DNA from 4 places in the Paenibacillus mucilaginosus 3016 genome. Region 2 is predicted to be linked to each of the others. Evidence: riboswitches for the same ligand, from Rfam matches in the RefSeq annotation. Region 2 holds a riboswitch; each other region holds the start of a gene.

Region 1 (7,594 bases), 4.0 Mb from region 2:
GCCCGGCTGCCGCACGCGCTGCTCCCGCTCCGCGAGAGCCCGGGCGGCCAGCCCCGCGATGACGATATCGTCCATCGGCGGGTTGTGCAGCCCGGCGCGGACGTCGCGGTAGAGCCGCTCGAGCGGGCAGCGGCGCGAGAGGCTGGCTCCGCCGACGATCCGCATCGCCAGGTCGACGATCCGCTGCGCGGCGTTCACGGCCGTGTACTTGGCGAGCGCGATTTCGCCCTTCATCGAAAGCCGCCCGTCCGGATCGGCGTCCCAGCGGTCGGCGGCCGTGTAGAGAAGCGTGCGCGCGGTCATCCATTCGGCCTCCATCTCTCCGATCTGGCGCCGGATATGCGGCAGCTCGGAGATCGGCCCGTTCAGGCTGTTCGGAGCATAGGTGAGCGCATAATCCAGCGCCCAGTCCCGGGCCGCCCAGGCGATCCCGAGATAGCAGGCCGGAATATGGAGGAGCCAGCCGGTGTCTTCTTCCGCCGGATGCCTCACCCCGGACGTGAGGCGGATCACTTCGTCGTCCGGGACGAAGGCTCCCTCGAGGACCACATCGTGACTGCCGGTGGCCCGCATGCCGAGCGTGTTCCATGTCTCTTCCACCCGTACGGCGGCCGTGCGGCGTACGAAAAATTCGCCCGTGTCCTCCGTGCCCTCCACCGCAGCCGTCACGGTAAACTGCTGGAGGATGGGGCTTAACGTGCTGAACGTTTTGCGCCCGTGAAGGAGCCAGCCGCCATCGGTCCGTCTCGCCGTGGTAGCGGGTCTGCCTCCGCGGCTCGGCGACCCGGTCGACGGCTCCGTCGCCAGCAGGTTGGTGAGCGCGCCGTGCTCGACCACCTCCCGGCAGAAGGAGGCGAACAGCGCTTCGGGCCAGGACCCCGTATAGCGCAGATGAAACAGCTGGACGAGATGCCAGCCGACCGCCAGCGCCGTGGAGCCGTCTCCCCGGGCCAGCCTCTCCTGGCCGAGCACCAGCTCATACAAGGAAGCTTCCTCGCCGCCGAATTCCCTGGGCACCGTAAGGGCGAGATACCCGTCCGCCCGGAGATCGGCGAAGTTATCGAAAGGGAAGCTCCCTTCCTCGTCATGCTTCGGCGCCCGCTCCGCGAATACAGCCGCCAAGCGCTCCGATCTTGAGGCGATCGCCGCCTCCCTCTCGCTGCGGACCCACCGGTCCGGCCAGCCGTTCTGTCCCTGAATCATCCCTGCGGCCCCCCGCCTGAAGAATCGGTCCCCTTGGAGGGGCCGACACCGTTTTGCCTACCATTTTACCATAACTTGAAGAGAAGCGGCGGTGCAGGCCCGGATCCCGTCTGCTTGTTTATCTTGGCCGATCTTGGGGTAATAACTCTGAAAAAAAGGTAAGGGCGGGGATCATTGCATGGAGCCTTCACATGAAACACAGCAGCAGCCTAAGAAAAAAGCGTCTCCTTTCAAAATCATCCTGCTGCTGCTCGGATCGGTGCTTGCTGTTGTCGGATTGGGCGGACTTGGCTGGGGGATTCAGACTTACCGCCAGATGTATGCAGGTACGGACATTTCGCTGCTGGACAAGGAGCCGGCCCGTTCGACCTTTTTCTATGACCGCAGCGGCGCGGTGATCACCGAGCTGACGAATGCCAGAATGGAATATATGCTGCTGAACCATTTTCCGAAAATCATGCTCGATGCGGTGACGGCTGTCGAGGATGCGCGGTTCTACGAGCATCACGGGCTCGATTACCAGGGGATTGCGCGCGCGTTCTACCAGAACCTGAAGTCCGGGTATACGGTGGAGGGCGGCAGCACGATCACCCAGCAGCTGGCCAAAACGATGCTGCTCACCCCGGAGCAGACGTACCGGAGGAAGCTGAAGGAGGCTGTAGCCTCACTGAAAATCGAAGATACATACAGCAAGGACCAAATTCTCGAAAAGTATCTTAACTACATTTATTTCGGGGAAGGGGCGTGGGGGCTGCAGCGTGCGGCCGAGACCTATTTCGGCAAGGATGCTTCCCAGCTGACCCTCGCGGAGAGCGCGCTGCTTGCCGGCATTCCGAAGTCTCCGACGAATTATTCGCCCGTGAAGAAGCCCGAAGCGTCTAAGGAGAGGCGCAATCTGGTGCTGTCGCTGATGGCCGAGCAGGGGAGAATCACGCCGGCACAGCGGGATGAGGCGATGAAAGAAGAGATCCGGTTGGCTGCTCCCGCCGCCCAGCAGACCGCCAAGATTTATCCCTCCTATATCGATCATGTGATTAACGAAGCCTCCCAGAAGTATGGACTGACCGAGCAGCAGATTTTGTCTTCCGGCCTCCACATCCATACGAACCTCGATCCTAAGGTGCAACAAGCGGCGGAAGAGGTGTACCGGAACCCTGACTTTTTCCCCGAGGACAAAGGGGGGCTGCAGAGCGGGATTGTGCTCATGGAACCGCAGACGGGCGCGGTGCTGGGCATCGTGGGCTCCCGCAACCCGGACCCGAAGTTCCGGGAGTTCAACTACGCCACACAGAATGAACGCCAGCCGGGATCGACCCTCAAGCCGCTGCTTGTCTATGCTCCCGCCTTGGCTGCGGGGTTTGGGCCGAGGGACCAGATCTACGATACCGAGACGGATTTTGGAGGCGGGTATACCCCGATGAACTACCGCAAGCAGTTCCACGGCTGGGTTACGCTGGAGGAGGCGCTGGTCGAATCGTACAATATTCCGGCCGTCGCCCTGCTGAAGGAGATCGGGATCGACCAGGGGCTCGAGTTCGGCCGGAAGGCCGGACTGCCGCTGCAGGAAGCGGACCGTACGCTCGGGATTGCGCTGGGCGGGATGAGTAAAGGAACCTCCCCGCTGCAGATGGCGCAGGCTTATACCATGTTTGCCAACAACGGCAATCTGGCTAAGGCGTATGCGATCCGCAAGATCACGGATGCCCAGGGCAACCTGGTCGGCCGGGAAACGCAGCCGGTGCTCGAGCCGATGCTGGAGCCGGGGGCGGCTTACACGATGACGAAGATGCTCGAGAAGGTCGTCACGGAAGGGACCGGGCGCAGTGCGAGGATGGACAGGCCGGTGGCCGGCAAGACAGGGACGACCCAACTGCCGGATACGCCGGAATTCAAGGACCGCTGGGGCAACCAGATCGACGGGTCCAAGGATGCCTGGTTCGTCGGCTATACGCCGGAGCTCGTGGCGGCTGTGTGGCTCGGCTACGAGAAGACGAACAAGGACCACTACCTGACCACGACGGGGGGCAAATATCCGGCATCCTTGTTCAAGGAGGTCGTGAGCCGAGCGCTGAAGGATGTTCCGGTGACGGCTTTCTCCAGGCCGGAAAAGTACCGCGCCTACGCCGGAGGCCGCAAGCGGATTAACGGCGAGAACGCGCCGAAGTATGCCGAGCGGACCGGGGAGAGCGGGACGGCCAAGGCCGCCGGGACGCCGGCGGCTCCGGCAGCGGCTCCCGCGCCGCAGGAGGCCGCGGCTGCGGCTGCGGCCGGTGCGCAGGCCCAGACGCCTGAGGCGGCGGGGGCCAAAGGCGAAGCCCGGCCGGCGGCCGCAGGCGGTGCGGCGAAGGAGCCGGCCGGCGGCCAGCCGGGGGCGGAAGGGACTGCCGCTGCCAAGGAGGGGGCGGCAGCCGGGGGCGCTTCGCCTCCGGCCGGCGGGGACACGGCCGCGGGTGCAGGCGCCGACGGCACGGGCGCCGACGGCACGGGCGCCGGCGAGGCCGGGCCGGCTGCCGGGACGGGCGGCGGCACGGCGGAGGGCACCGCGCCTCCAGCCGGCAGCGGCAGCACCGCCGGAAGCGAGCCGCCGCCGCAGACGGCCGGCGGCGGTACCGGAGCCGGCAGCAGCACGCAGCCGGGCGGTGACGAAGCGGATGCGCCGGCGCCGGAGGCAGCCGCAGGCACGGCGGCAGGTACCGGCACGGGCGCGACACCGTAGCGGATTTTTGTTCCATCTCAGCTGTTAGATAGATCGCCAGCTTCGAGCAGGCGGTCTATTTCAATTTTTGAATTTTTTGTAAAAGTTGTGGCGGAAATCAAAACACTTGCCGATATAAGGAAGATATTAGGAAAAACCCTGTTTCATGGTTTGATCATCGCAAAAAGGCTGTGCTAGTCTTATAAAAAAAACAGGCCGAATCCAGTTCAGCAAAAGATCTGGTACGGGGGATTCTTTACTTGGGGTGAATGTTCGTCTTATCGAACTAGGGAGCAGCCTCTTCCGAATCCGTCAACTAACCTCGGAGGCCGCAGGAGGAATTCAGGTTGAATCGTAGTTTTTTACCGCAAGCTTGTTTTGTCGTGCGCTTTTTCAGCTGCAGGCGTGCTGGGGATGCTTCATGCCCAGACGGCCGAAGCGGCCGCCAATGTCAAAGTTCAAATTAACGACTCGCTCGTCCCCTTCCCGGAGGCCCAGCCATTCATCGATGACGCCAACCAGATGCAGATTCCGCTGCGTGCGCTGACGGAGAAGCTCGGTTATCAGATCGGGTGGGAAAAAGATGGGGAGATCGTCAAAGTCACCCTTACGAACAACAAACAAACGATTGCCCTCCAGACGGGCAGCAGTAAGGCTGAAGTGGACGGCAAATCCGTCCGGCTCGAATCGCCGGTCCAATTCTTGAACGGCAGCGTGTACCTGCCTCTGCGTTTCGTCTCCGAAACTTTCGGCTACCGCATCCAGTGGGATGCCGCTAACCGCATCGCCATCATTAACCAGGACGGCCAGTATCATGCCCCGGCCTGGTACAAGCCGCAGATAGCGGCCCAAAGCCAGGCACAGCCGGCGCAGCAAACGCAGTCTCTGCAATCGTCCATCATCCAAACGGCCTACAAATATTTGGGCACGCCTTATGTGTGGGGCGGCAGCTCGCCCGGCGGCTTTGACTGCTCCGGATATGTAAGCTACGTCTTTGCACAGTTCGGCACCCAGCTTCCGCGCACCTCGCTCGAGATGTACCAATCGGCCGGCACGGCAGTGACAGACCTGCAGACAGGCGATCTGGTCTTCTTTGCAGAGAGCGGACGAGTATCGCATGTAGGCATCTATGTGGGCAACGGTCAGTTTATTTCCGCAGCGAGCTCCTCGGGCGTCTCCGTAGCCAGCATCACCACGGGCTATTGGGGCAAAAGGTACGTGGGAGCGAAGCGCGTGTAGTTTCATTGGTTGAAGCACTTATATCTATAATTTCATTTGCCTGGACACCAGGAGAGGACTCGCCGCAGGCGGGTCCTTTTTTGTCAGCAGGGGCTTGTGAAATTCCCCGGATCATCAAGCAAAGATTTCGGCTGCAGCTGAAAAATGAGCAGACTGCGCGGCAGCTGCTCATCTTTTTTTATGTAAGGCTATGTAATTGGTCCCCACGGACTGGAACCTATGTAAATAAAACGCGGAACCAGCAAATCACCGGTACGATCAATTCAGTGTGCACCCAGCGGATTGGCGGAAGCAGAAGCCGAGTCCCTACCCGGCGGGCCGGGAGATAGACGGCGTGCATCCAAAGCCAGGTGATTCCCCGGAACAGCCATTTGGCCGCCTTTTCACTGAACAACAGCACAGGAATCAGGACATGCCGGTACAGCGGGGCAAGGACAACGATCCAGACGAACTTAAGAACATAATGAACGATAAAGTAGAAGACCGGAAACACGATGCCGGCCCACAGGAAGATGAGGAACGGCACCAGTACACGATCCCACATGAAACGGAGGAAGGGGGCAAGCAGCTCCACGTAGATCCACCGGGCCGGGTAAAGCAGGGCATACCGCCATAACGGGGACAGCACATAGTTTTCGATAAAGACCGTTGCCGGCACGACGATATGTCTCCAGGTCCGGGCCAGCGGCGGAGCCAGCACCCTCTTCCAGACGAACCGGAGCAGACTAACGAACAGGTGGACTGGAAAATAAAACAGAAACGCAATGCCGCGCAGTATGAATTTGAATCCGGTGGCAAGGGATTCCATGATGCGCACTTCCTTTCTTCAGCAGCAGCTTGGGAGTATGTACCAATATACTCCCAAATCATTCCTTAGGTTTCGTTTTTTGCCGAAAAAGGTCTATTCCTGTTTCCAATCGAACGATTGTAATCCAATCTAACAAATTTCCATGTTCTCAACCCATAATTCCATTAATGGCACAGGGCCTATCAAGTACACTACCTGTGCAGGGATAAGGGATGAGGGGGAACACCGGGATGGATAAATATATCATCGGGATCGACTTGGGCGGGACGAATATCAAATCGGCTGTTTTTACTTCGGAGTTCGAACCGATTCTCGAACGAAGTGATTCTACAGACGCCGGGTTGGGACCGGCTCATGTGCTGGGTAAAATCAAAATCATCATTAAAACGATGCTGCTGGAGTCGGGGATCGATCGGCACTCGGTGCTGTGCATGGGAATGGGGATTCCGGGCCTGCTAGATCCGAGAGAGGGAATATCCATCTTTTCACCGAATTTCCCGCATTGGGAGAACATCCATGTGGTGAAGGAGATGCAGCGCGAGTTCCCGTTTCCGGTATTTATCGATAATGATGTCCGGCTCAATCTCTACGGGGAATGGCTGCACGGGGCTGGGGTCGGCCGCAGGAACATCGTCCTGCTGACACTTGGGACGGGGCTGGGTTCGGGCATCTTGGCTGACGGAAGAGTGCTGTACGGCCAAACTTCATCAGCCGGGGAGATCGGCCATATGAACATGGTCCGGGAGGGCCGTCCGTGCCGCTGCGGCAGCTCGGGCTGTCTTGGCAGGTATGTCTCCGCCACAGGCATGGTCAGGACGTTCACGGAGGAGCTTGATCAAGGCAGGGAGAGTCTTATCCGCAGCTGGGTAAAAAACGATTCCCAGCAAATCACTGCGAAAATGATTTCCGATGCGTACGATCTGGGAGATCCATTGGCCATCGAGGTGATGCATGAGACGGGCAGACTGCTTGGTTTTGGGCTTGCAACCTTCATCAACCTTTTGAATCCCGAACTCGTCATTATTGGCGGGGGGATGTCAGCTGCGGGGGATCGACTGCTCGGTACGGTCCGCGATACCATTCGGAAGCATGCGTTAAAGCTTTCGTCTGAAGCGTGTCAGGTGGTCCAGGCTGCATTGGGCGGCAGATCCGGGATGCTGGGTGCCGCCGTTTATGCCGCAAGGAGGGTAGAGGGCAAGTGGTAAGGAAAGGGCAGGTATAAAGTGAACTTGATCATATTAGCCTATCTATTTTGCTTACGTTTACTATGCGTTATCAGTTTAGTATAAACCGCTATTGCTGAGACTAGAACGCTAAGGATGAGCAGCCTATTGTTTAATGAGGTTACCGAGGGCGTGCTGGCCCGCATACCCGGTCCTATACTGGGATCTCCAAAGAGAATAATGAGCACAAGAAAAAGGATTGCGGCTAGTAGAAAAGTTGGAATGAATCCAATAAAAAATATTCTCATAGAAAATCCCCTTTTCCATGAAGTCTGAAGTGCAGATCAGCATCTAACGCTTTAAGCATAGCCTGCTGCTTGCCGAGTTGAACAGTACTAGAATACACTAGTACCATGACGACGAAGGGGAGGAATTCTATGAGCTATGAACTCCATATAACAAGAGCATCTCATTGGGCGGACAGCA
Region 2 (7,594 bases):
AGCTTGATGGCCGGGCTGCGAGAGTACAAGGGTGTTTTCCGTAGCATGGCTGGGAATAAGCCGCTGATGATGATTTTTGGCGTTTATATCCTTTTCCAGTTCCAGCTTACGATGAAAGGCACCTACTTGTCGCTCTATCTCGTGGATGATCTCAAGCTGGACAGCGGTCTTGTGTCTATCTTCCCGGCTGTTACTTCGATGATTATGCTCCTCTCCATGTGGCTGCTGCGCCGGCAGAGTGATCAAGGACTTCACACGGTTATGCTGTGGGGTTTCTTCATCTCGCTGGTGTCCAATCTCATCCTGATCCTTCCGCTCCCCGGCATGATGTTCTGGTTGATTCTCAGCACAGTCCTCGCCGCTGCAGGTACGATGATGACGTATCCGTATTTGGAAGCGGCGGTAGCCAACGCCATTGACGATGAAAACCGCGCAAGCATATTCGCCATGCTGTCCGTACTTATTCTGCTCGTCGTATCCCCGTCCGGCATTATTGGGGGAGGAGCGTACCGACTCGATCCTTCACTGCCATTCCTATTGATTGTTCTATCGTTCGCGGCCAGTATTGCGCTACTGGTGCTCTACAAGAGAAGCGTCGGTCGGGAAGAGCCAAGCTCGGCCTGATCATCATCATGCTCGCGACGAGGGATTATATCCGCAAATCCAGGGGCATCCGGGAAGGCCGGTTCGCCGATCCGCGCAGAACGGTGTACTTCACCTTCATCTCGCTTTCGATCATCGGGACGCTCCTGACGATCATGATCGTTACCCTGATGCTGACCGGGTGAATCACAAAGGGACAGGCCGCTGACTGCGGCCTGTCCCTTTGTGGCAGGAGGGGCTTCTAATGGATGTGCCGGCTCCGGGCGGACTCTACCATGTCCCTCTCATGCAAGAGGATCCGGAGCACGGGGTGGTTCCCTCTCATGACTGCGGCGGATCTTTGGGGACCCAGTCGAAGATTTCTCCGGATTCGAAGGTGTCAATCAGCCGGTCGAGCCACTGGTAGTAGCGGATGGCTTCATCGATTTTATGCAGATCCGTCTGAAGGGTCTCATGAAGTGGAGAATCCTCAGGAGCTTGGGTGCCAAGCGACGATAATTCCGCCTTGGATTTGCGGAGGGCACTAAGATTCATCTCCAGCGCCTTGCGCCATTTCAGGGAGAAGAAGTCGCTGAAGGTCTGGAACCAGTCCATCTCGACCTCATAGAGATCCTTGCGGGAGCCCTTCTCCCATACCTTGTGAACCATCTTCAAGTCGACAAGCGTCCGTACCCCGGTACTCATGCTGGTTTTGCTCATTTCCATCGCCCGGCCCATTTCGTCCAGGGTCATCGGCTTGTTCTGGAAGAAGAGAAGCCCATAGAGATGTCCGGTGGAGGGGGTGATCCCGTACAGGTCCATATTATTGCCGATCGCTTCGATGATGCGCTTGCGGGCTTTTTGTATAACGAGCTCCTGCTCTGAGGATATGCGGTTTGTCGGTTCCATGGTATCGTTTTTCACCCTGCCTTTAGGTATACAACGCTATTGTAAGGAACAACCCGGGCAATGTAAAGGACTGCGGGAAAGATGTCCGGGAAGTCTCTTTGCTGCCGCGATTATATTGTACAGTTTTTTCTGTACAAACAGTATAAACTGAAAATGATGTTGACACAATGTCCAAATTGTACTTACACTTAAAAGGCGGGAAGCGGCGGGAGCCGGCTTGGCAGGAAGACAAGAATGCGATTGGCAATCCATAGGGAATACAGCAGCCTAAGTGGGGGAGAATGCAGAAAGAAGGGGCAGCCGGTGTCCGCGCAGTGTGGGAGATGGTAGGGCAGCCCCCTTGAATGGCTTGGCCGAGAGCTAAGGAACACAGGCCATCATGAGTACACCTGAGACAATTGAAAATAGAAGCAGAAGGATAGGAGGTACCTATGGTATTTGGAGTTTCCGTATTGATTATCGTAGCCTTTGTGCTGTGGGGGGCCTTGGATCCACAGGGGCTTGCCGCCCGGGCGAATGAATTTTTGGCTTTTACGACAGGGAAGTTCGGCTGGTTCTATCTGTTCGCCGCCCTTGGATTCCTGGTGTTCGTCATCTATCTCGCTTTCAGCAGGTACGGCAGGATCCGTCTCGGGGAGGATACGGATGAGCCCGAATATTCCGACTGGAGCTGGTTCGCCATGCTCTTCAGCGCAGGGATGGGAATAGGCCTGGTGTTCTGGGGAGTGGCGGAGCCCTTATCCCACTATGCCTCGCCTCCTCAGGAAGCGGAGAGCGGGTCGACGGAGGCCGCGCGGCTGGCTCTGCGGTACGCCTTCTTTCATTGGGGACTGCACCCTTGGGCGATCTATTCGGTAGTCGGCGTCGCTTTGGCTTACTTTCAGTTTCGCAAGAAAAAAACGGCCCTGATCTCCCAGACCTTCGAGCCTCTGATCGGAGATAGAGTGAACGGATCGCTCGGCAAGTTTATTGATATCTTGGCAATCATTGCGACGGCCTTCGGTGTAGCGACATCCCTCGGTCTTGGCACGCTGCAGATTAACGGCGGCCTGAACTTCATCTGGGGCATACCGAACGGGGTCACGGTACAGATTGTCATCCTGATTGTGCTGACCATTCTGTATCTGCTGTCTGCAGCCTCGGGCCTCGATAAGGGAATCCGCATTCTCAGCAATACCAACCTGATCATCGCTATCGGACTGCTTGTCTGTACGTTCATTCTGGGGCCGACGTTCTTCCTGCTCGATACCTTTACGGTGACGCTGGGCGGCTATCTGCAGAACCTGATCCAGATGAGCCTGCGTATGACGCCGTTCACCCAGGGCACCTGGGTCAGCAGCTGGACACTCTTCTATTGGGCCTGGTGGATCGCCTGGGCACCGTTCGTCGGGATGTTCATCGCCCGGGTGTCCCGGGGGCGGACTATTAAGGAGTTCGTGCTTGGCGTTCTCTTCATTCCAAGTCTGTTCAGCTTCATCTGGTTCTCCGTCTTCGGCGGCACAGGGCTGCATCAGCAGATAATGGAAGGCATTCCCCTGACGGATCTGGTGAACAACGATGTAACGACGGCTTTGTTCGCCACTTTGAGCCATCTCCCTCTGGGGAGCTTCCTGGCGGTGCTGGCCGCACTGCTCATCGTTACGTTCTTCGTGACTTCAGCGGATTCGGCAACCTATGTGCTTGGCATGTTCTCCTCCGGAGGCAGTCTCGTGCCTTCGGTGAAAGTGAAAGTCGCCTGGGGCGTCGCCCAGGCGGCCATCGCACTGGTGCTGCTTCTCAGCCACGGGCTAGAGGCGCTTCAGACCGCTTCTATCGTCACGGCTCTGCCGTTCGCCGTGATTATGGGCGGGATGTGCGTGTCCCTGCTGAGATCCTTGCAGGCGGAAGAGCGGATGAGCCGGAAGAAAGAGCGGGAGTTCCGCAAGGCCGTAGAGGCCGTGATCCAGGAGCGTAAACACTAAAGACAACGGAAGGGGGCCGTGCGGCAGATCATGGAAAATCGGGATGAAGCCTTGACGGCAGCCCCCCGACCCGGTATGATGAACCTGCGCTTAATTGCCGGGCCGCTGGGTCCGGGAAGCGGGGGAACCAAGTTTTTGGGGCGTATCATGTGATCATGTAGGGGACCATCTACCCCGAGCCCGACAGCTAACCTCGTCAGCGGAAGATGGGTCGGAGCACGAATTCAAGCTCGTAGTGAAAGACCCGCAGCCACGGGTCTTTTTTTTCTACGGCTGATTAACTTACTAACTGCCCCCTCCAATGGGTAATTATCGGTACAGACCATTTGGAGGGATCTTTCATGAAAGCGAGAAGAGGGCTACCTCGAAATCGACTTATTCCTGAAAAAAGAATCTACTTCCGTCCCGAGCTGACACACTGCCCGGATTGCGGTACGAAGCTCAAGCGGCATCATACCGCTTCACATAAGATTGTAGCTACACTGAAGGGAATTTTAGATGTCTGGAATATGGCCTACCACTGCCCGAACGAAGCCTGCGGTAAATTGGAGCGTTATTTTCGTTCGGCTCAAGCGGACGCCCTATGTTTAAAACATACATCTTATGCTTATGACGTTCTTGTGCTTGTTGGAGAAATGCGCTTCAAACAGCATATGACGGTTACTGAAATATCCGAAGCGTTGACCCAGCGAGCGATTCCAACCTCCGAGCGCCATGCGATGCGTTTATACGAATGGTATCTAACTTTGCTTCGCGCTTCTTTAACCGATGATGTAAAGGAAGATTTAAAAAAAATCGTAAAGGAACATGGCGGCCTTCTCTTGTCTATGGATGGGGTTCAGCCCGAAAAAGGTAATGAAACGCTCTATGTTGTTCGCGAAGGATTTAGTGGTCGTATTTTAGCTGCCAAAAACCTGAAAAGCGGATCGTGCTCGGAGCTCAAAGCTCTGCTAAAGCCTGTTAAGGACTTGGATTATCCAGTTGTTGGGTTGGTAAGTGATGGCCAACGGTCGATCCGTATGGCTATGGAGGAAACATGGGGTGACACCCCTTACCAATATTGCCAGTACCACTATCTCAAAGATATTGCCAAGCCGGTAGTCGATTTGGACCGTAAACTGAAGACCGAGATTAAAAAAAGCTTGCGAGGTATTCGGGAAATTGAGAAACAGGTCGAGCACGAGTCCACTGTAGAAGCCGAAGTAGCCCGGGACTACCTGGCCGCCACACGCTCGCTGCTTTTGGAAGACGGCACCCCTCCCCTAGACTTGCCTGGTATTCGGATTTACGAAAATGCCCAAGCAGTAAAAGCTTCACTGGAGCAAAGTGAAGCAAAAAAAGGGGGCCTTCATTCCTGAGTAAAATAACCAAACTCTTCCGAAAGCTGCCGGAATTGACTGCTCAGTATGAAGCTGTAAAGCGTTGGCAGATCCCCATTCAGGAAACAGCCAGAATATTGGAGCCTGCCCTTGTAAAAGCGGACCAGAGTAGTGAAACGGTTCGATGGGAAATGGGCTGTCTGCTGTCTTGGATGCAGCAGACATACACTAGGACGGAGGATACGCCCCTCCTAACCAATTTTCAGAGTTACACTGAAGGTTTTTGGAAGGGGCTTTTTACGTGTTACGATACCCCGAATATTCCGAGAACGAATAACGACCACGAACGATTCTTTCGCCAAACCAAAACCAAGCACCGGCGTACAACTGGCCGCCGCAGTTGGAACGAACACATACTGCGTAGTGGGGAATTTGTTGTCCTTGTGGATGATGCCCTGAAGCAAAAAAACTTACTGCACCGTCTCCGATCTGTTCCCTACGACACTTTCTACAGAGAACGAAGTCGTTGGAAGGAACGATTGACTGAAACAACAAAACGGAGACGCTTCCGCCGTAACCCCGCGGCTTACCTCAGGCAAACTGAGGCCAAACTTTGTAAGTGGATTGGACAGCCGTAGTTTTTTTTTATGCGGCCCATGGGATACACGGCCGGAAGCCAGCCTTCCGGCCGCGGCATGGGTCTGTTTGGCGTGCCAAGGCATGCCGCGGTCCGGAGGGAAAGGGGAGAATGCCATTATGATGCAGCGCATCAGGAGCAGCAGTCTGCAGGAGCTCAGCAGAGAACAGCAGGAGAATCTGCGCCGGCAGTGGACGCCGCAGGAAGGGGATTATATCGCGATCGGTGACCACGAGGAGATGGTGTATTACCTGAACGGCGTGGACTCCGTCAAGGCGCTTCCTCTCTTGACGATCGGGGAGATGATCGCTTATTTGAACAGGCAGGGCAGGCCGGTGGAAATTCGCGAGGCCGCCGGCACCTGGATCGTCCGGGCCGGAGGGGAAGAGTCACGCTCGGCCGAGCTGTGCGAGGCCCTGTGGGAAGCGGTCAAGCGCGCGCTGTAAGTCTGTGTGTCGGAAGAAGGGACGATATTTTCTACCTCGTTGGTCCATATTTTCCCTCGGAGACCAAGGGAGCTGATCTGTTGTGAGCCGCAAGAAACGTCTTAGAAGAATATCCGCCGCTATGCTGACCGTACCGATGCTGGCTGCATTCGCCTCCGGCGTGATGGCGCAGGAACCGTAGGGTCCGGGCGCATCCAACGGGAGCGGGGTATTCTACGAAATCTATGTGAATTCCTTCTATGATTCCAACGGCGACGGGCACGGCGATCTCAAGGGGATCGCACAGAAGCTGGACTACCTGAATGACGGCCGGCCGCATTCGGGTCAGGATCGGGGTATCAGCGGCGTCTGGATGATGCCGATCAACGCTTCCCCGAGCTATCATAAATACGATGTGACGGACTATTATCAGGTGGACCCCGAGTACGGGACCCTGAATGACTTCCGGAGCCTGATGAAGGAAGCGGACCGCAAGGGCGTCAAGTTCATCATGGACCTTGTCATCAACCATTCGAGCAGCGAGCATCCGTGGTTCAAGGAAGCAAGCGCCGATCCGAACAGCAAGTACCGCGATTATTACATATGGGCCGACGGGAACACCGTGGTGGCGGAGACGGGCTCCTGGGGTAACGATTCCGGCCTACGGCTCGGTGGTGGCGGAGTAAGCGTAAGAGAGGGAGCAAAACAGAGGGAAGCCGTGCAGGAGAGAGGGCCTGTACGGCTTTTTTTTGTGCCAATATAGGGCTAGAGGCGGAGGCTGAACCGCATACCTGCCGGCTCGAACTGCAGGCCGCGGATCGCGGCCGCCTGAGGCAAACAGCGGATCAGCTTCGCCTGCAGCGGCTGCAGCTGAGACCATCCGTCCGGCAGGCGTACACCTCGTATCCCCGTATGGACTGCGGTGAGATAGGGACCCTGCCAGATCAGGCCGAAGAACAGCCGGCGGGAAGCCTCCCAGCGGTCCGGTGGAGCAGCTGCACATCCTATATTTTAATAAACGCGCATGGATTTTATAGAACAGTGAAGTCGGTTATCCTCGTTCCGTTCATTCGTAACCGATCCGGACCTCGATCTCCTGGTCATAATTGCCGAAATGCCGGCCGAAGAGGCTGACGCCGCCGGGGTGCTCGGCCGTGTCGGGGCAGGCGATGCGGAAGAGGAGCTCGCGGCCGGGGCCGATGGCGAGGTCCGCCGAGGTCAGCCCTGACAGCCGGACGCCGTCAAGATAGGTGCCGCGCTCGTCTACGGTGACGGTCTTGAGCAGGCCGTGCTGCGTGCCGAGCTTCCACCACTTCGGCGTATGGACGCCGGGCGTGCTTCCGAAGTCCCCGGGACAGGTCCAGGTGCCGAGCACCGTGTCCCCCAGCGAGAAGGTGATATCGGAAGGCCAGTGCTCGTTATACCCCGGCGCTTCGGAACAGAGCTCCAGCGACAGGGAGAAGCTGGTGACGGTTTGTCTGCCGACGAGGTAGTTCGGGATACGGTATTCGATGAAGCCGGAGGCGAACCAGAGATGCTTCGCCTTCACGTGCTCCGGGTCGGAGAAATACCGGGGGTCGTCGACCATGCCGATGACCCCGTTCTCCGAAGCGAGACCGCAGGTCGGCTTCACGCTGCAGCGCTCGTACTGGCCGACCGGGATTGAGACGGCATAGCCGCTGCCGCCGTGCTCCTCCGGCGGCTCGGGGGCCTTCAGCTGAAGCACGATGGAGTCCGGGATAAGGTAGCAGACCTTGCGCC
Region 3 (7,594 bases), 3.3 Mb from region 2:
TTCAAAGCGAACAGTCTGAAAGGAGAGGAAGGAGTTACCGATGCCAGCAAGAACTGTATAATAGTGAAAATGAGAGAAGTATGGCTATATACGACACTGTTCGACAATATTGTGACCGTTTGGGTGGGTAGCTGTCGAAAAGATACAAGAAAATTTTAATCCGCGTTCCGCAGGAGGATGCATATGGTCAATCCCTTACAAGAAGAGAAGGTATTCAAGGATCCGGTTCACAAATACATTTATGTTCAAGACCAAACGATCTGGGATCTGATCAATACACGTGAATTTCAACGGCTCCGGCGTGTGCGGCAGCTGGGTACCTGCTTCCTGACCTTCCATGGTGCAGAGCACAGCCGTTTCTCCCATTCGCTCGGCGTATATGAGGTCACCCGCAAGATCATCTCGCAGTTCGAGCGCAACCAGTACGAAGATTGGCCCCGGCATGAGCGCCTGCTCTGCCTCTGTGCAGCCCTGCTGCATGATGTCGGCCACGGTCCGTTCTCCCATTCCATCGAGAAGACCTTCGGGACCCATCATGAGGCGTGGTCCTGCCGCATCGTCCTCGGAGAGACGGAGGTCAATCAGGTGCTCCGCCAGGTCGCTCCGGATTTCCCGCAGAAGGTGGCCGATGTCATAGCCAAAACCTATAACAAGGAAATCGTCGTGAGTCTGGTGTCTTCCCAGCTCGACGCCGACCGGATGGATTATCTGCTCCGCGACGCCTATTACACCGGGGTGAATTACGGCACCTTCGATCTCGAGCGTATTCTCCGTGTCATGCGCCCGTACCAGGGCCATATCGTCGTGAAGGAGAGCGGAATGCACGCCGTGGAGGATTACCTCATGTCCCGGTACCAAATGTACTGGCAGGTCTACTTCCACCCGGTCACGCGGAGTGCTGAAATTGTGCTTCATAAGATATTCCAGCGGGCCAAACAGCTGTATGAGGAAAAATACCGCTTCCGCTTCCTGCTGCCCCCGCTGCTCGGGCTGTTCGAACAGAAGCTTACCGTGCAGGATTATCATCTGCTGGATGAAGCCTTCATGCAGACGGTTTTCATGCAGTGGACGTACGAGGAGGATGAGGTCCTCTCCGACCTTTGTTCCCGCTTCCTGGAGCGGCGTTTGTTCAAATATGTGACTTTGGACCGGATCGACACGGGACTGCTCGACAAACTGCGCGGCGAGATGAAACGTATCGGAATCGATCCTGCTTATTATGTGGAAATTGATTTTCCTTCGGACCTGTCTTATGACATTTACCGGCCTGGCGAGGAAGATGAGAAGCTGCCGATCCTGCTGCTGGATTCGAAGGATTCCCTGACCGAGATCTCGCGCAAATCTGAGATCGTCCGTTCCATCAGCGGCATTCACATGGGAAAATACCATCTGTATTACCCCGGCGAATTCGTGTTGAACCATGGGGCCGAGCTGGGTCCGGATCTGCGCCGGCTCCTTCAGCTGTAATCCCAAAGCGGCCATGCTAAAAGAGGTCCGGGAGGCTTATCCTATATTTAGATGAAGAAGAAGATGGAGGAACACGTATGCTGATTGATACACACGCCCATTTGAATGCGGAGGCATTCGATGAAGATCGACAGGAAGTGATTGAGCGCGCAAGAGCCAGCGGAATCCGTCGAATCGTCAATGTCGGATTCAACCGAGAGACCATCCCAAGCTCCATTGCACTGGCAGAGCAGTACGACTGGATTTATTCCACCGTAGGCTGGCATCCGGTCGATGCCAAAGACATGACGCCGGAGGATCTGGAGTGGATCGAGTCGCTGTGCAGCCATCCGAAGGTGGTGGCGATCGGGGAGATCGGGCTCGACTACTATTGGGACACGTCTCCGAAGGATGTCCAGGACCGGGTGTTCCGTGAGCAGATCCGCCTGGCGCGCAAAATGGGGATGCCGATCGTCATCCATAACCGCGACGCGCATCATGATGTGGTGCAGACGCTCCGCGAGGAGAAGGCTTCCGAGGTGGGCGGCATCATGCACTGCTTCTCGGGCAGCTGGGAGACGGCGAAGATGTGCCTGGACATGAATTTCTATATTTCCTTCGGAGGTCCCGTGACCTTCAAGAACGCAAGGCAGCCCAAGGAGGTGCTGGAGAAGGTGCCGCTCGACCGGCTGCTGATCGAAACGGATGCGCCTTATCTCGCTCCGCATCCATACCGCGGAAAGCGCAACGAGTCCTCTTATGTACGTCTGGTGGCCGAGACGGCGGCCGAGATCAAAGGGCTTTCTCTGGAAGAAATAGCGGAGATTACGAGCCGGAATGCTGCCGCTCTTTTCGGTTTCAAGTAGGTTTTTAGCCCGGAGAGGACAGCCTATTTTTATTCACAAACGAGATAATCGGAGAAATAATGGGGTAATCGTGCGTCAGGCCAAGAGAAAGAGGGATTTGGATTCAGGTTTGAATTAAAAAAGTGAAAATCGGCCGGAAACCGTCCTTTTTTTCAAAGTTTGGCTACTTTACAACTTCCTGCTTCGCATCGTAAACTCAATATTAACTTCATACGATTACCAAATTTCCAACATCGCTGAGTTTCCGAAAGGGAAACGGGGGAACCGCATCGCGGTCGTCGGGTCAAGAGGCACCGGCGCCGGGATGTTTTTTAAGGGGTGAATCCTTGGCCGCAATGCTACACAAAAGCGCAGAAGTGACGCTTTTGATACATTGTGTCTCGGGTAGGGCTGCTCTCAAGCCCGAATCCGTCAGCTAACCTCGTAAGCGTTATGAGAGAGGTAACACATTGTCGTGAGCTATTATTTCATTTTGCCCAAAATGAAAAAGTCACGGGAAGGTTCCTCTTCTCCGCTGACTTTTTTTGCATGGTCAAAAAAGGGGAGCCCCTTGCGGCTCTGCCCGCGGCCTGTCAAAAAAAGCATGGGCGGAACCGTCCGTTCGGACGGCGCCTGATATCCGGGGTTCTCCCGTAAGGAGACTAGGATTCGTAGCCAAATCATAACCTTGAAGGAGGTGGACGCAGAAAGGCAAGTCCGGTTCTGATGGCTGAAACAGCAAACGTTGGTAATGGGGTTTACAAATTTACCATAGTCGCGTCAGATGGAAATCATGCATAACACTCGGGTGGCGAGGCTTTAAGGAGGACCGAACAAGTGGGCGTTGTGAATCACGAACAAACCCATGTAAGACGATCATCCAGCATGTCCTTCGCATTGCGATGGAAGCATGAAAACTTGCGTATGATATCGATCATTGCACTCATTTCATTCGCTATGACTTTCATGTTCTTAATGATGTTGTACGGTACGACGACCAAACGCGTATCGCTTGTTGTAGACGGCGTCGAGCAGACGTTCCAGACCCGGCAGGGGGATCTACAGCGCATACTGGATGAGCAAGGCATCGCTGTCGGCGAATATGACCGATTGTCGCATTCGCTTGGCGCAAAGGTGAAGTCAGGAGATCGGATTACGATTGAGAAGGCAAAGCCGGTGCAGTTGACAGCAGACGGAGAGACATCAACCGTTTATACCACAGGGAAGACGGTGAAGGGCGCACTGGCGGATTTACATATAGAGCTGGGCGAACTAGACAAGGTAACTCCCGCGCTGGATGCGGAGATCACAGATGGCACGGGGATCCAGGTGGTCCGCGTGAAGAAAGAACTCGAAGAAGTCAAAGAACCGATCGCATTTGAGACCGTGAAACAAAACGAACCGCAGCTGCTGAAAGGCAAGGAACAAGTGATTCAGGAGGGGCAGGAAGGTGTCCTGCTCAAGAAGAAAGAGAAAGTATTCGAAGATGGCAAGCTCGTGAGCGAGCAGGTCGTAGACCAGCAGGTACAGTCACAAAGTGTACAAAAGATCGTTGCCGTCGGGACGAAGAATCCGGTTGTGGTGCTGTCATCGACAACACCCAATATGGACGAAGTCACCAAGAACGGTATTACATTCGGATATAAGCAGGTTCTTAACAATGTCAAAATGACCGCTTATACGGCTGGCGTTGCTTCTACGGGAAAGAGCAGCAGTCATCCGGCATACGGTCTGACATCTTCGGGTACGAGAGTAATGGAAGGTCGCACCATTGCAGTGGATCCCAAGGTCATTCCGATTGGCTGGTGGGTATATATCGAGGGGCTCGGCTTCCGCCGTGCGGAAGATACCGGCGGCGCGGTGAAGGGCAACCACATCGACGTTTATTTCGAGAGCAGAGATTATGCAATCCGCTTCGGTTCCAAACGCGGTTACACGGTATACGTCATCGGTCCGAAAAAGCCAACGGCCGATTAAGGGCATGCAATGTGGGTAGACTCATTATATAGAACGGATAAAGAAGAGGCATGTTCCTCTTCTTTTTCTCTTTTCTGGCGAAAGAAGGACCGGATCGGTTATGATTAAGGAAATCATCGTAGTGGAAGGCAAGGACGACACCGTGGCGATCAAGCGGGCGGTGGAAGCGGAGACGATCGAAACCGGCGGCTCCGCCATCAATAAAGAGACGATCCGCCGCATCCGTCTCGCCCAGGAGCGCAGAGGCGTGATCGTATTCACAGATCCCGATCACGCGGGTGAGCGGATCCGCAAGATCATCACCCGGGAAGTGCCGGGGTGCAAGCATGCGTTCCTGACACAGGAAGCGGCAACCAGCAAGGGAGACATCGGTGTGGAGAACGCTTCGCCTGAGGCGATCCGCCAGGCGCTGGCCGCTGTGCGTACGGACGGCGGAACCTCGGAATCCGAGGTCACGATGGAGGATCTGATGGAAGCGGGTCTCATCGTGCATCCGCAGGCTGCAGCGCGCAGGCTCGCCATGGGCAACCGCCTTGGCATCGGCTACTGCAACGGCAAGCAGTTCTACAACCGCTGCCGGATGTTCTGTATTTCCCGGGAAGAATTCGAAGAAGCCCGGCGCGAGCTGGACGCAACGGAGGGACAAGCTCATGAATGACCAACACGTAACGGTGCCCGCAGGGGCTGAAGATATCGCTTCACCGAAGCGGACCAATGATCTGCTCAAGCGCCATGGCTTCAAGCTGAAGAAGAGCCTTGGGCAGAACTTTCTGATCGACACGAATGTCCTGAACAAGATCGTGGGAGCTGCAGAGCTTGATAAGACCAAGGGGGCTCTCGAGATCGGGCCGGGCATCGGCGCGCTCACGCAGCAGCTGGCTAAAGCCGCCGGCAGGGTGACTGCCGTTGAGATCGACCAGCGGCTGCTCCCTCTGCTGAAGGAAACGCTCGCTCCCTATCCGCATGCCTCCGTGATCCATGGGGACGTGCTTCAGGTCTCCCTGAACGACCTGTTCAAGGAGCACTTCTCGGAATGCTCCGGTGTCAGCGTAGTGGCCAATCTGCCGTATTACGTCACCACGCCGATCATCATGAAGCTGCTCGAGGAGAAACTGCCGCTGGAGAACATCGTCGTTATGATCCAGAAGGAAGTCGCCGAGCGCATGGCGGCGGGGCCGGGCGGCAAGGAGTACGGTTCGCTCAGCATCGCCGTGCAGTACTACTGCGAACCGGAGATCGTGGCCATCGTGCCGCATACGGTGTTCATTCCTCAGCCGAACGTGGATTCCGCCGTCATCAAGCTGAAGGTCCGTCAGCAGCCGCCTGTGGATGTTGAGGATGAGGACTTCTTCTTCGACGTCATCCAAGCCAGCTTCACGCAGCGGCGCAAGACGATTTATAACAACCTCTCCGCCAAGTATTTCACCAAAGAGAACAAGGGTGAGCTGGAGGGGCTCCTGCGCGAAGCGGGAATCGAACCGTCACGCCGGGGCGAGACCCTGTCGATGCAGGAGTACGCCGAGCTGTCGAAACGCCTCAAGGCTTATCTGAAGAAGCCGGGCCAATAAGCTGCCCCCTGCAAGGGGCTTCCGGAGCATACTGCCGCAAGAACGGTCTCACCTGCACCAAATGCCCATCGCCGCCATAGGATAGACGAGGAGGCGATGCAGCCATGAGACAAGGAGACCTGGTCACCCGCAGATCGTACGGCGGGGACATTGTGTTCAAAATTCAAGAGATCAGGCAGCAGGTAGCCGTACTGCGCGGAGTGGAGATGAGGCTGCTGGCCGATGCTCCGCTGCAGGACCTGGAGGCGGCCCCGCAGTACGACCCTTTTCAATATACGATCCCGAATCACCCCAAATGGATGGAAGCCATGCGACGCACACAGGCGAGCCAGGCTGCAGCCGTTCCGGGCGGCTGGCCGGCCCAAGCATCCGCTGCCCCGACGGCAGCCGCAGCGGCTTATTTTGAGCTGCCCGGCAAGGTGCTCCATCTCGACGGGGACCCGAACTATCTGCGCAAATGCATGACGCTGTATGGAGAGCTGCGGGTGCCTGCCGAGGGCTATTATGTAGCCGAGGCGAATATGGCCGACGCGCTGTACCGGCTGCTGCCGCAGGTGCAGCCCGATATTGTCGTCGTCACAGGGCATGACGGCATCCTGAAGCAGCGCTCGCCCGGGGATATCTCACAGCTGAGCTCTTACAAGAATTCGCACAACTTCGTGAATGCGGTCCGGGTCGCACGGCAGTATGAGAAGAGCCGCGATGCGCTGACGGTTATTGCCGGCGCGTGCCAATCGCATTTTGAAGCGCTGCTGCAGGCTGGAGCCAACTTTGCCTCTTCGCCGGGCCGGGTGCTCATTCATGCCCTGGACCCGCTCTGCATCGCCGCGAAGGTAGCCTTTACGCCGATCCGGGAGACCGTGAATATTGTCGACGTCATCGGGCTCACCCACAGCGGGCTGGAGGGTCTGGGCGGAGTCGAATCCCGGGGCAGCTACCGCAGGGGTGTGCCCCGAATTCCCTATCTGACGCAAAAATAAGCGCCGAAAGGTGCTTTTTTCTTTGGAAGCCAGCGAAATTAACCGTTGACAATCGTTTTGAATGGCTGATATAATATTCGCCTTAAATTGACATACTACTACAGTTGCGTTATAATCGATCAAGGAAAGAGGTGGTAGTAGTCAATGGCTAAAAATTCGCTGTTGGATATCAAACGCAGTTTGGAACCTCATGTCGGACAAAAGATTATGTTAAGAGCGAATGGCGGTCGCCGTAAGACAATCGAACGATCCGGTGTCCTGGAGGAAACCTACCCTTCCGTATTTATTGTGAAGCTGGACCAGGAGCAGAACGCGTTCAAGCGTGTCTCCTACAGCTATGCGGACATATTGACGGAATCCGTTGAAGTGACAGTACATAGCGACGACGGTGAAGTTCGAATCACGATAGAACAGTAACATGATTACATACGCGGCTGTCCGGGGTTGGTGCGGGCGGCCGTTTTTATTGGCTTTTTGGGAGGATGAACAGTGAATTCAACCCGCCGGGAGGCAAGCAGTCCTCATGGCTTTGCCGGCATTGCATGTCGAATTCCGCATGCAGCTCACCCGAATGTACTGCTATATATTGGACGACGAGCGTCTGTCAAAGGTTGCATGATGGGGTGCATGATCCCTCTTCCCCGGGCGCATACTACCGAATACTACAACCATGACGACAACAACAAGAGGAGGCAGCGAGAATGGGGCGCAGAAACCGCAGAGGCGTGATGTCGGAAGAGTTCAAATACGAGCTTGCCAAAGATCTCGGCTTCTATGA
Region 4 (7,594 bases), 1.2 Mb from region 2:
GATCACTTCGCCGTCGCCGGGAATCATCTCTCCTTGCGTGACAATAACGACATCGCCTTTGCGAAGCTCCGACGATACTACCTGCTTGATGGAATGGTGTCCGACGATTTTATTCGCCTTGATATCCTGCTTCGTTTTCTTTAGCGTGTCAGCCTGCGCCTTTCCCCGACCTTCTGCCAATGCTTCAGCAAAGTTCGCAAACAATACGGTGAACAGCAAAATCAGTGACACGACCAGGTTGTAGCCTCTTGAAACGGTACCGCCGAATAAATCCGGCACGAAAATCAGCAGCATTGTAATTAGAAAACCGATCTCTACAATGAACATGATCGGGTTCCGAACCATGACACGCGGATCTAGTTTCAGAAATGACTCCTTGACCGCTTTCTGAATAATCGCGCTGCTCATCATCGATTTTTTCTCTCTCATGGCTAAGTTCCTCCGCTTTTACTTTCTATGCTTATGGCTTAAGCGTTAATTGTTCTGCAATCGGTCCGAGCACAAGGGCCGGGAAGAAGGTAAGCGCGCCTACAATTAGAACCGTCCCAAGGAATACGCCGGCGAATAATCCGTTGTCGGTACGGAATGTACCCGAGGTTTCCGGCACCGGCTTCTTGGCTGCCAACGAGCCTGCAACCGCCAGCATGGTCACGATCGAGAAGAAACGCCCCAGGTACATCACTATGCCTGTTGAGATATTCCAAAATGGCGTATTGTCGCCAAGTCCCTCGAAGCCGGAGCCGTTATTGGCCGCAGAGGAGGTAAATTCGTATAGAGCCTGTGTTAGCCCGTGAAATCCAGGATTAGAGATCGTCTCCGGATAGATGAAAAGTGCAAGCGCCGTCGGTGCTAATATTATGAACGGCTGGATCAGCAAAGTAACGGCAATCAGCTTCATCTCCCGACCCTCGATCTTCTTGCCGAGGAACTCCGGTGTCCGCCCCACCATTAAGCCCGATAAGAAAACACCAATAATCGTATACATGAGAACGTTGATAAAGCCAACTCCGGCACCTCCGAATACGGTATTAAGCATCATATTCGCGAGCGTGACAAGTCCGCCGATCGGTGTCATCGTGTCATGCATCGTATTCACGGCGCCTGTCTCCGAAGCGGTCGTCACAACCGAATAGAAAGACGATTGAATCACGCCAAATCGCGTTTCTTTCCCTTCCATGCTGCCTTGATCATGCTGAATTCCGCTGGCATTCAAGACGGGGTTGCCGGCCGTCTCAGCCACCAGCGATATCCCCAGCATCATAATGAAGAGCATCGCCATGGATACGAATAGTACACGCCCTTGTTTTGCATTACCGACCATTTTGCCATACGTAAAAGGAATTGCCGTGCCAAAAAGCAGCATCAGAACGATTTGCAGCAGATTGCTGATCGCATCCGGGTTTTCGAACGGATGGGCGGAATTTGCGCCGAAGAAGCCGCCGCCATTATTGCCAAGCTCCTTAATGGAGAGGAACGATCCCACCGGACCGCGTGCAATCTCCTGCACTTCACCGCCGATCGTATGAGCCGTAACGGTAGGTTCAAGTGTTTGCGGTACACCAAGCGCAATAAAGATCAGTGCCGCGACAAAAGCTACAGGGAGCAAAATTCGTGTAATCGAACGAATCAAATCGACAAAGAAATTGCCTATCGGCTTACCCGCAAGCGCCCTAATGATGGCAATCGCTGCCGCTAGTCCCGTAGCAGGAGCCGTAAACATCATGAATACGATAGCAATCATTTGAGATAGATAGGAAAGGCCGCTTTCTCCGCTGTAATGCTGCAAATTCGTATTGGTCATGAAGCTGATCGCCGTGTTGAATGCCAGCGTGGGCTCCATATTCGCAATTCCGGATGGATTGAGCGGCAGAAACTTCTGAAAACGAAAAATCAAATAAACCAGAATGATCATGACCAGATTGCTAAAGACGACAGCGAGCGCATATTGCTTCCAGGTCTGATTGTCGCGGCAGATCCCGCTAATGGTATAGATCGGCTTCTCGATCCAGCCGAACCATTTGTCCCATTTGGACTTCTCATAATCAAAAACCTGTGCCATATAAAGACCGACTGGCCGCGCCAGCACCAAGACAAGCAGCAGCGTAACCACGATGGACAAAGTAGCGTACATAACGACCCAAACCCCTTCCTATCTTCCCGCAGTTAGAATTTTTCTGGATTTAACAACACATATGTCAGATAGACAAAGACGGCGACAACTACTACACCAAGCGCCCACATCATGAACGGCCAGCTCCTTCATCGGAAACTTTGCCAGCCCAAGCAGCCAATCCCGCCATTAGTAAAGCCAGAACAATAAAAGATACCACCATCACAATATCCAACATGGTAACCTAACCTCCTATTTCGAACTTATATCGAGTAAAAACGACACATCAGCATTTCGGCTATGAATGACGTATGTGGCTCCCAGTTCCTTATACATCCTTCGAATCATCCCACTGCTTGATACCACATAGATGGGACCTTGGGTCCAAGATGTGACAGCCTGCAGATAGCGGCAGGTTAGCGGCAGAGACTCTTCAAAGATAATCACCTTGCCAATAGGAATATCCGGTACCAACCAGGCTGACCTATCGACGGTATCGACTAGAACGGTAGGTTCGATCCCGAGCTCCTCCAGCTCCAGCATTTCCTGCTTGCTGTTTGTTAGCACGGCGTACGGCATGTTCATCGAATGGAGCACGCTCATAAATGCCCTTCCTCTCTTGTTCGTGGTGGCCACCAAGATGTAAGACCCGTCCGTTTTTAAACTCATTGCACCTTCTCCTCCACCGTAAGAGCAACAAAAAAGAAGCCGCGGAAGATTGACTCTTCTCGCTGCTTCTGCGCTCGCAGCCAAATAAACGCGCGCATTACGAAAAAATGTTGCTCCCTAGATTCGCTTACGAGGTTAGCTGTCGGATTCGGGCGTGAGAGTCGCCTTACCCAAGTTACCTTGGGATTCACCCCATAGTCCGGCTTACGGTCCGGTCCCAGTGGTTCCCCCGCTTCCACGTGTCGTGAAATTCAGCGGTTCATATTTTGTTTTTCTGCTTCCGCATAAGCAATGATAATACGGTTCGGCATAAAAATAGTGTTAAGATGTCGCGGGGACGCGTAAAAAAAGTATAAAAAAATATCGGCCCGCATTCGTTTCCATAATCGGCGAATGCGGGTTATCGTTCATCTTCCGAGGCTTATCGTCCCTTTTGCACGATTGAGCGAGACAGCATAGGCTGCAATCGCGAAACACTGGCTTCTATCGCTCGAAATCAGGGATGACAAGCTAATTTTCGATATTTCATCGTTATATCGCATTTCGCGAATTTTACAGTACATGCCATCATCGCGTATCATGTTGCTCAGTTCGAATGGTAAGGTATACGCTGAAATGCCGTAATCGCTGAATTCCCGGATCCGGGAAACGGGGGAACCTAGAGTTGGCTGACAACTGCCTTGGGGTGAATCATGATTTCTTTCATGAAGGGCTACTCTCAGTCCGAATCCGACAGCTAACCTCGTAAGCGTTCAGAGAGACCTATCTTCTATGCGCTTATAGGACGAGACGTCCATGAACGATAAGCCCTACTGAAGCGGATCTCCTTCTTAAGTACGGCTTCTATGCTGTGCCCTGCTCAATCGGACCATTACGATCCGAAAGGAAGGGAAATCATCATGAACAACGGTAACTCGATTCAACCTCCATATCGAGAGGAGAGGCAGCGGTTAAGAAAGGAATTGCGGAATACTCTGTTTTATCGCCTGGGTATCGCCGTTATCCTTCTGGTTGAGGTGACGCAGAGATGACGATGACAATTGGCTTAATAAACGACGCTCTCGTTATTAGCGAAGAAGACAAGCGTTTGGAAGATGCACGTATTACGGGGATCCAGCTTTTCGAGCTTGATTATGAGTCCTGTTTCCATGCGAGGAAGGGAAGGCTGACGAATTGCCGCTACGGGGTGCTGCTCATCAGCTGCGGCTCCTACTCCGGATGGGGTGAATGTATCATGTCTTCCGACGACAAGGCGTTCGATATAATCAGATGGGCCTCTTTCCTCCATCAGTTGAAGCGAACAACCATTCGCAAAGCTCTCGAAATCACGGCTTTGCATCGGATCATATGGGGCGACAACCGAACGGATCTGGTTCAAACCGCTCTTCTGGATCTCGTCGCGCGTAGGCAAAACGTATCCATAGCGTCACATATTATGCTGCGCGCAAGACCGGAACCTGTCAGGGACGCCTGGGCAAATCGTTATGGCAAAAGGAATAGCGTCCGGCATATTCACCCTGGCGACAGAGGCACAGTGACGGAAATGATCACTTACGCGAACCATCTCTGGTTACAAGGTTATTCGCTCGAAATTCACAAGGACTACCTGATCGGACCTGCTTGCTCCGCCTTGAAGCTGCTATCCGATGCGATTGAGGCGCAATGGCGGGAGAACGAAGATGCTTGGGAACCTGCATCCTTGTGTAATCTTATTTCAGACCCGGTCGGGACGGGCTTCGATATGCATACGGATGAGTTGTTTCGGAGGGCCATGGCATATTATGAAGTCTTGATATAAAGAAAGACAGAAGTTTTGCACCAAAAAAGCCTCTCGAGAAGAGGAGTAACTAGCCTACTGGTGGGGGGATTCTTTGTCATCATGTGGCCAGTGATGGAGGTTGGGATCCGTTCCCCAGCAGTCACGGAACAATTGCAGCCTGTATGCAGATGGCCAGAAGCGCGCATATCGGACATTTTATTTTGACTTCTTGGCTATCTCCGCTCTTGTTCAATGTATAGTTTGTCTATTCTGCGGATCGCTGGCAGCCTCTATAATCGTTGGCCTCCCGGATTACCGTCCCCTGCTGGTGCCTGTTGGGCGGTAATGGCCGGATTCGGGTATTGGGTAGTTAAGGACCATCTCCGGGCGATGTTCTTGCTTACCCAATACTGGCCCATTATCTCTTTATCCATTGCTGTAGCTCCAGTATCAGGTCATCTGACAAAAAAACTTGTCTCAAATACCGTCGTTTTGAAATGAAAGGCACAAAAAATTAGCTCCATTTCGAATAATTTTGGATAAGGGAAAAGCCACGGTAAGCCCGCGGCTACTTTGTATGTACTAGCTGTCACCCTTATAAAAGGTGTCATGTAACCGGTATCCTCTTAGTAATGCATCATGGTCAAAGGTAACTTTGGACTAATCCATGAAGTACCTAGTTTGGGATCGGACCGGTTGCGCCCAGTTGTTCGGCGCATCTCGTTCATACGGATTGATGACTAACATAACTTGGGGGATTGTAGGGGACCACTCGATGTACTCCTCTTTCGCGAGCACCGTTAGTACTTTGTATATGCCCTCTTTACTGCGACCGGTCTTGATCATCAGCTCATCAATCAAAGGACAGCGGTGTCGGCCACTCCAATAATTCGCTATGATCCGTAAAACTTTACGCTCAATACCCTGCAGCATCCGTAAATCACCTCTGTTCGCATTATATGCGAACAGTTTAGTTTTTATCAAGCTGGAATAACATTTTATACACATTCCAGATTGATTCCCATAATTCCCTCATTTATGCCTTCTAGTATTATGAAAGCCGAAGAATCTTCATCAAGAATGTCGATGCTGATTTCTCTAAAATGCCCGACACTCATTTCCTCACCTCCTCCTAAATCGTAATACACGTTTATCAGTCTGCCAGGCTGGAGAGCATTGCGTTCCACTTTTCTCATAAAGTCCACCTCCATAAACTATATCGGCAGGTGGGCTTATTTCCCATAGCTTTCTTCTCAGGTAAGCCATCTCCTGAGCACATATTTTCTGGACTCTTTCTTCTTGGGAGCAGCCATAATAGGTTGTCTGGACTTTACGCGTTCCAAATATATCCCCGTCAAGGTCTGGGTTACCAGGAACACTGGGAACGAATAAGGGACCTTGTACCCTTTCTGAAACGTAATAATCTCCAGAAAGGTGAACGCCCACTGCGCCGCCACCCCAACGACGGACCAGGCCAACACATAAGGAATGAACGTTTTTTTGTTGATCCGCAGGATTTCATAGAAATAGAAGAAAAAATATCCGAAGGGCGCAAACAGAAAGTAATACAAAAAATCAAAGGCTTCAAAATGGTTCGAATCGTTCACCATATAGAAATCAATGAGTCCTCCGCCGATCGTAAAATCAAAGATAACCCCAATGGTGAATCCCCATAGCAAGCTCAGCGTTCGGACCTGAGACGTTAATTTCCTGGGCAGAAAAAACATGAGCACATACACGGCGGTGTTGAGCACCAATATCGAGATTTCGTTGAGACTGAAGTTCACCCAGAGAGTCATACGCGTTCCGCCTCGCTTTGGCCCAAATGGTGGAAGTACTTTAAGAAGACATAAGCGATGACGTGCAGCAGAGCAAAATAAACCACGTCATAGATCAGATTCCAATGCACCGCATGCGTGATCCCGACAAAACGTCCGACAAGTACAAGGACCACATGAAGCAGGACGGAAAGGCCGGCCGTCAGCAGTGCTTTGGTAATGGTAGCCGCCCGCTTCACCAAATTGATAGCGATGACCACCATCACAGGGATGGTAATGCTCCGGTGGATCAGGAAGGTCGTATAATTTATTGGTTCTTTTGAAATCTCGACGTGCTTCAACTCTTCAAAGATAATCCACGACCAGTGAATGCTGATAATCATGATGAGTAACAGCAGAACGGTATTTTCGACAAAAGTAAGCTGCTTCCTCATAAACCCGAATCCTGCTATCGTAAGCCACGCCACAAAAAAGAAAAAAGCAAACCCCACCGGACTCCCCCTCTCACTGCCTCACTTGGTATTGTTACATCCTGACAAATTATTATTCATCCATGACGGTGAGAGGAGGGTATGATAGCAAACAGCGCCCTGCCATTCGGCAAGGGCGCTTAAAGTCATTTCTTCGCAACAGCTTTATGCTCCAGCGATGCCTTCTCAATCACGCTGTTTACCGAATGTTTCTCAAGCATGTAGATGTACAGCAAACATGCGGCGCGAATGCAGATTAGATAAATCATTTTCCAATCACCATAGAATATCAATATGCCGGTGCTCCAGAGAATTACATCTGCTAATATCAGAATTAAGAAAGGGGCCAGTTTCCAGTATTTGTTCTTGGGCACGAACATAAAGTAGATTACAATAAATGCCATCAGGACATGGTACAAAAAACCGCTAAATAACGTGCTGTCCCTGTAAATGTTCTCGACCCAATTTACGCGAAAAAACTGTTTGTCGAAAAGCATGAGCACGCTCGTCGGAGTCTGTAAAATGATCCATGCGATTGTCCAGAAAACTGTAATGCGTGGGGAGTTTCGTTTAGTTTTCTTTAATATTATGTACCACTTCTTCATGGCAGCTAAAAAAACAAAGGAACAAATACCGGTCATATATGTGTGCCACCAATACTGAGTATAGACGCCGGCGTTAAGAAACATTTCCTCTATCAGCATAAACAATAAGCAGATCAATCCGATAATGAGATAGGTCGGCTGAAAAATCATAACCCAAATCGCGGTTGACGCCCATATTGCTGAATTTGCTATGATATGGCCGA

What was found. A riboswitch is a leader RNA that binds a small molecule or an ion and turns the genes downstream of it on or off. The one in region 2 is predicted to bind cyclic di-AMP.
Region 1: it holds a riboswitch for cyclic di-AMP, as region 2 does, so the genes downstream of both, PM3016_RS28475 (C40 family peptidase) here and PM3016_RS12560 (transposase) in region 2, are expected to answer to the same signal.
Region 3: it holds a riboswitch for cyclic di-AMP, as region 2 does, so the genes downstream of both, PM3016_RS35060 (3D domain-containing protein) here and PM3016_RS12560 (transposase) in region 2, are expected to answer to the same signal.
Region 4: it holds a riboswitch for cyclic di-AMP, as region 2 does, so the genes downstream of both, PM3016_RS07685 (enolase-like domain-containing protein) here and PM3016_RS12560 (transposase) in region 2, are expected to answer to the same signal.

Annotation. Positions count from the first base shown of each region.
Region 1 is NC_016935.1:6,896,570-6,904,163, reverse strand. Features, by position in the region: gene PM3016_RS28485 (acyl-CoA dehydrogenase family protein) at 1-1,203, opposite strand, end outside; gene PM3016_RS28480 (transglycosylase domain-containing protein) at 1,382-3,919, shown strand; cyclic di-AMP (ydaO/yuaA leader) riboswitch at 4,103-4,244, shown strand; gene PM3016_RS28475 (C40 family peptidase) at 4,313-5,137, shown strand; gene PM3016_RS28470 (hypothetical protein) at 5,355-5,945, opposite strand; gene PM3016_RS28465 (ROK family protein) at 6,176-7,150, shown strand; gene PM3016_RS28460 (hypothetical protein) at 7,546-7,594, shown strand, end outside.
Region 2 is NC_016935.1:2,927,992-2,935,585, forward strand. Features, by position in the region: gene PM3016_RS12545 (MFS transporter) at 1-624, shown strand, start outside; gene PM3016_RS38590 (hypothetical protein) at 633-788, shown strand; gene PM3016_RS12550 (GbsR/MarR family transcriptional regulator) at 925-1,491, opposite strand; gene PM3016_RS12555 (glycine betaine uptake BCCT transporter) at 1,923-3,452, shown strand; cyclic di-AMP (ydaO/yuaA leader) riboswitch at 3,530-3,670, shown strand; gene PM3016_RS12560 (transposase) at 3,794-4,810, shown strand; gene PM3016_RS12565 (hypothetical protein) at 5,528-5,854, shown strand; partial or broken gene PM3016_RS12570 (alpha-amylase family glycosyl hydrolase) at 5,937-6,482, shown strand; gene PM3016_RS12575 (ArsR/SmtB family transcription factor) at 6,900-7,594, opposite strand, start outside.
Region 3 is NC_016935.1:8,373,806-8,381,399, reverse strand. Features, by position in the region: gene PM3016_RS35070 (HD domain-containing protein) at 184-1,467, shown strand; gene PM3016_RS35065 (TatD family hydrolase) at 1,545-2,312, shown strand; cyclic di-AMP (ydaO/yuaA leader) riboswitch at 2,537-2,758, shown strand; gene PM3016_RS35060 (3D domain-containing protein) at 3,129-4,268, shown strand; gene rnmV (ribonuclease M5) at 4,369-4,926, shown strand; gene rsmA (16S rRNA (adenine(1518)-N(6)/adenine(1519)-N(6))-dimethyltransferase RsmA) at 4,919-5,836, shown strand; gene yabG (sporulation peptidase YabG) at 5,941-6,816, shown strand; gene veg (biofilm formation stimulator Veg) at 6,961-7,233, shown strand; partial or broken gene PM3016_RS40610 (small, acid-soluble spore protein, alpha/beta type) at 7,518-7,594, shown strand, end outside.
Region 4 is NC_016935.1:1,684,265-1,691,858, reverse strand. Features, by position in the region: gene kdpB (potassium-transporting ATPase subunit KdpB) at 1-429, opposite strand, end outside; gene kdpA (potassium-transporting ATPase subunit KdpA) at 461-2,131, opposite strand; gene kdpF (K(+)-transporting ATPase subunit F) at 2,164-2,241, opposite strand; gene PM3016_RS38035 (hypothetical protein) at 2,241-2,348, opposite strand; gene PM3016_RS07690 (hypothetical protein) at 2,363-2,779, opposite strand; cyclic di-AMP (ydaO/yuaA leader) riboswitch at 2,888-3,046, opposite strand; cyclic di-AMP (ydaO/yuaA leader) riboswitch at 3,395-3,544, shown strand; gene PM3016_RS07685 (enolase-like domain-containing protein) at 3,807-4,577, shown strand; gene PM3016_RS07675 (hypothetical protein) at 5,537-5,734, opposite strand; gene PM3016_RS07670 (hypothetical protein) at 5,792-6,337, opposite strand; gene PM3016_RS07665 (hypothetical protein) at 6,334-6,807, opposite strand; gene PM3016_RS07660 (hypothetical protein) at 6,933-7,594, opposite strand, start outside.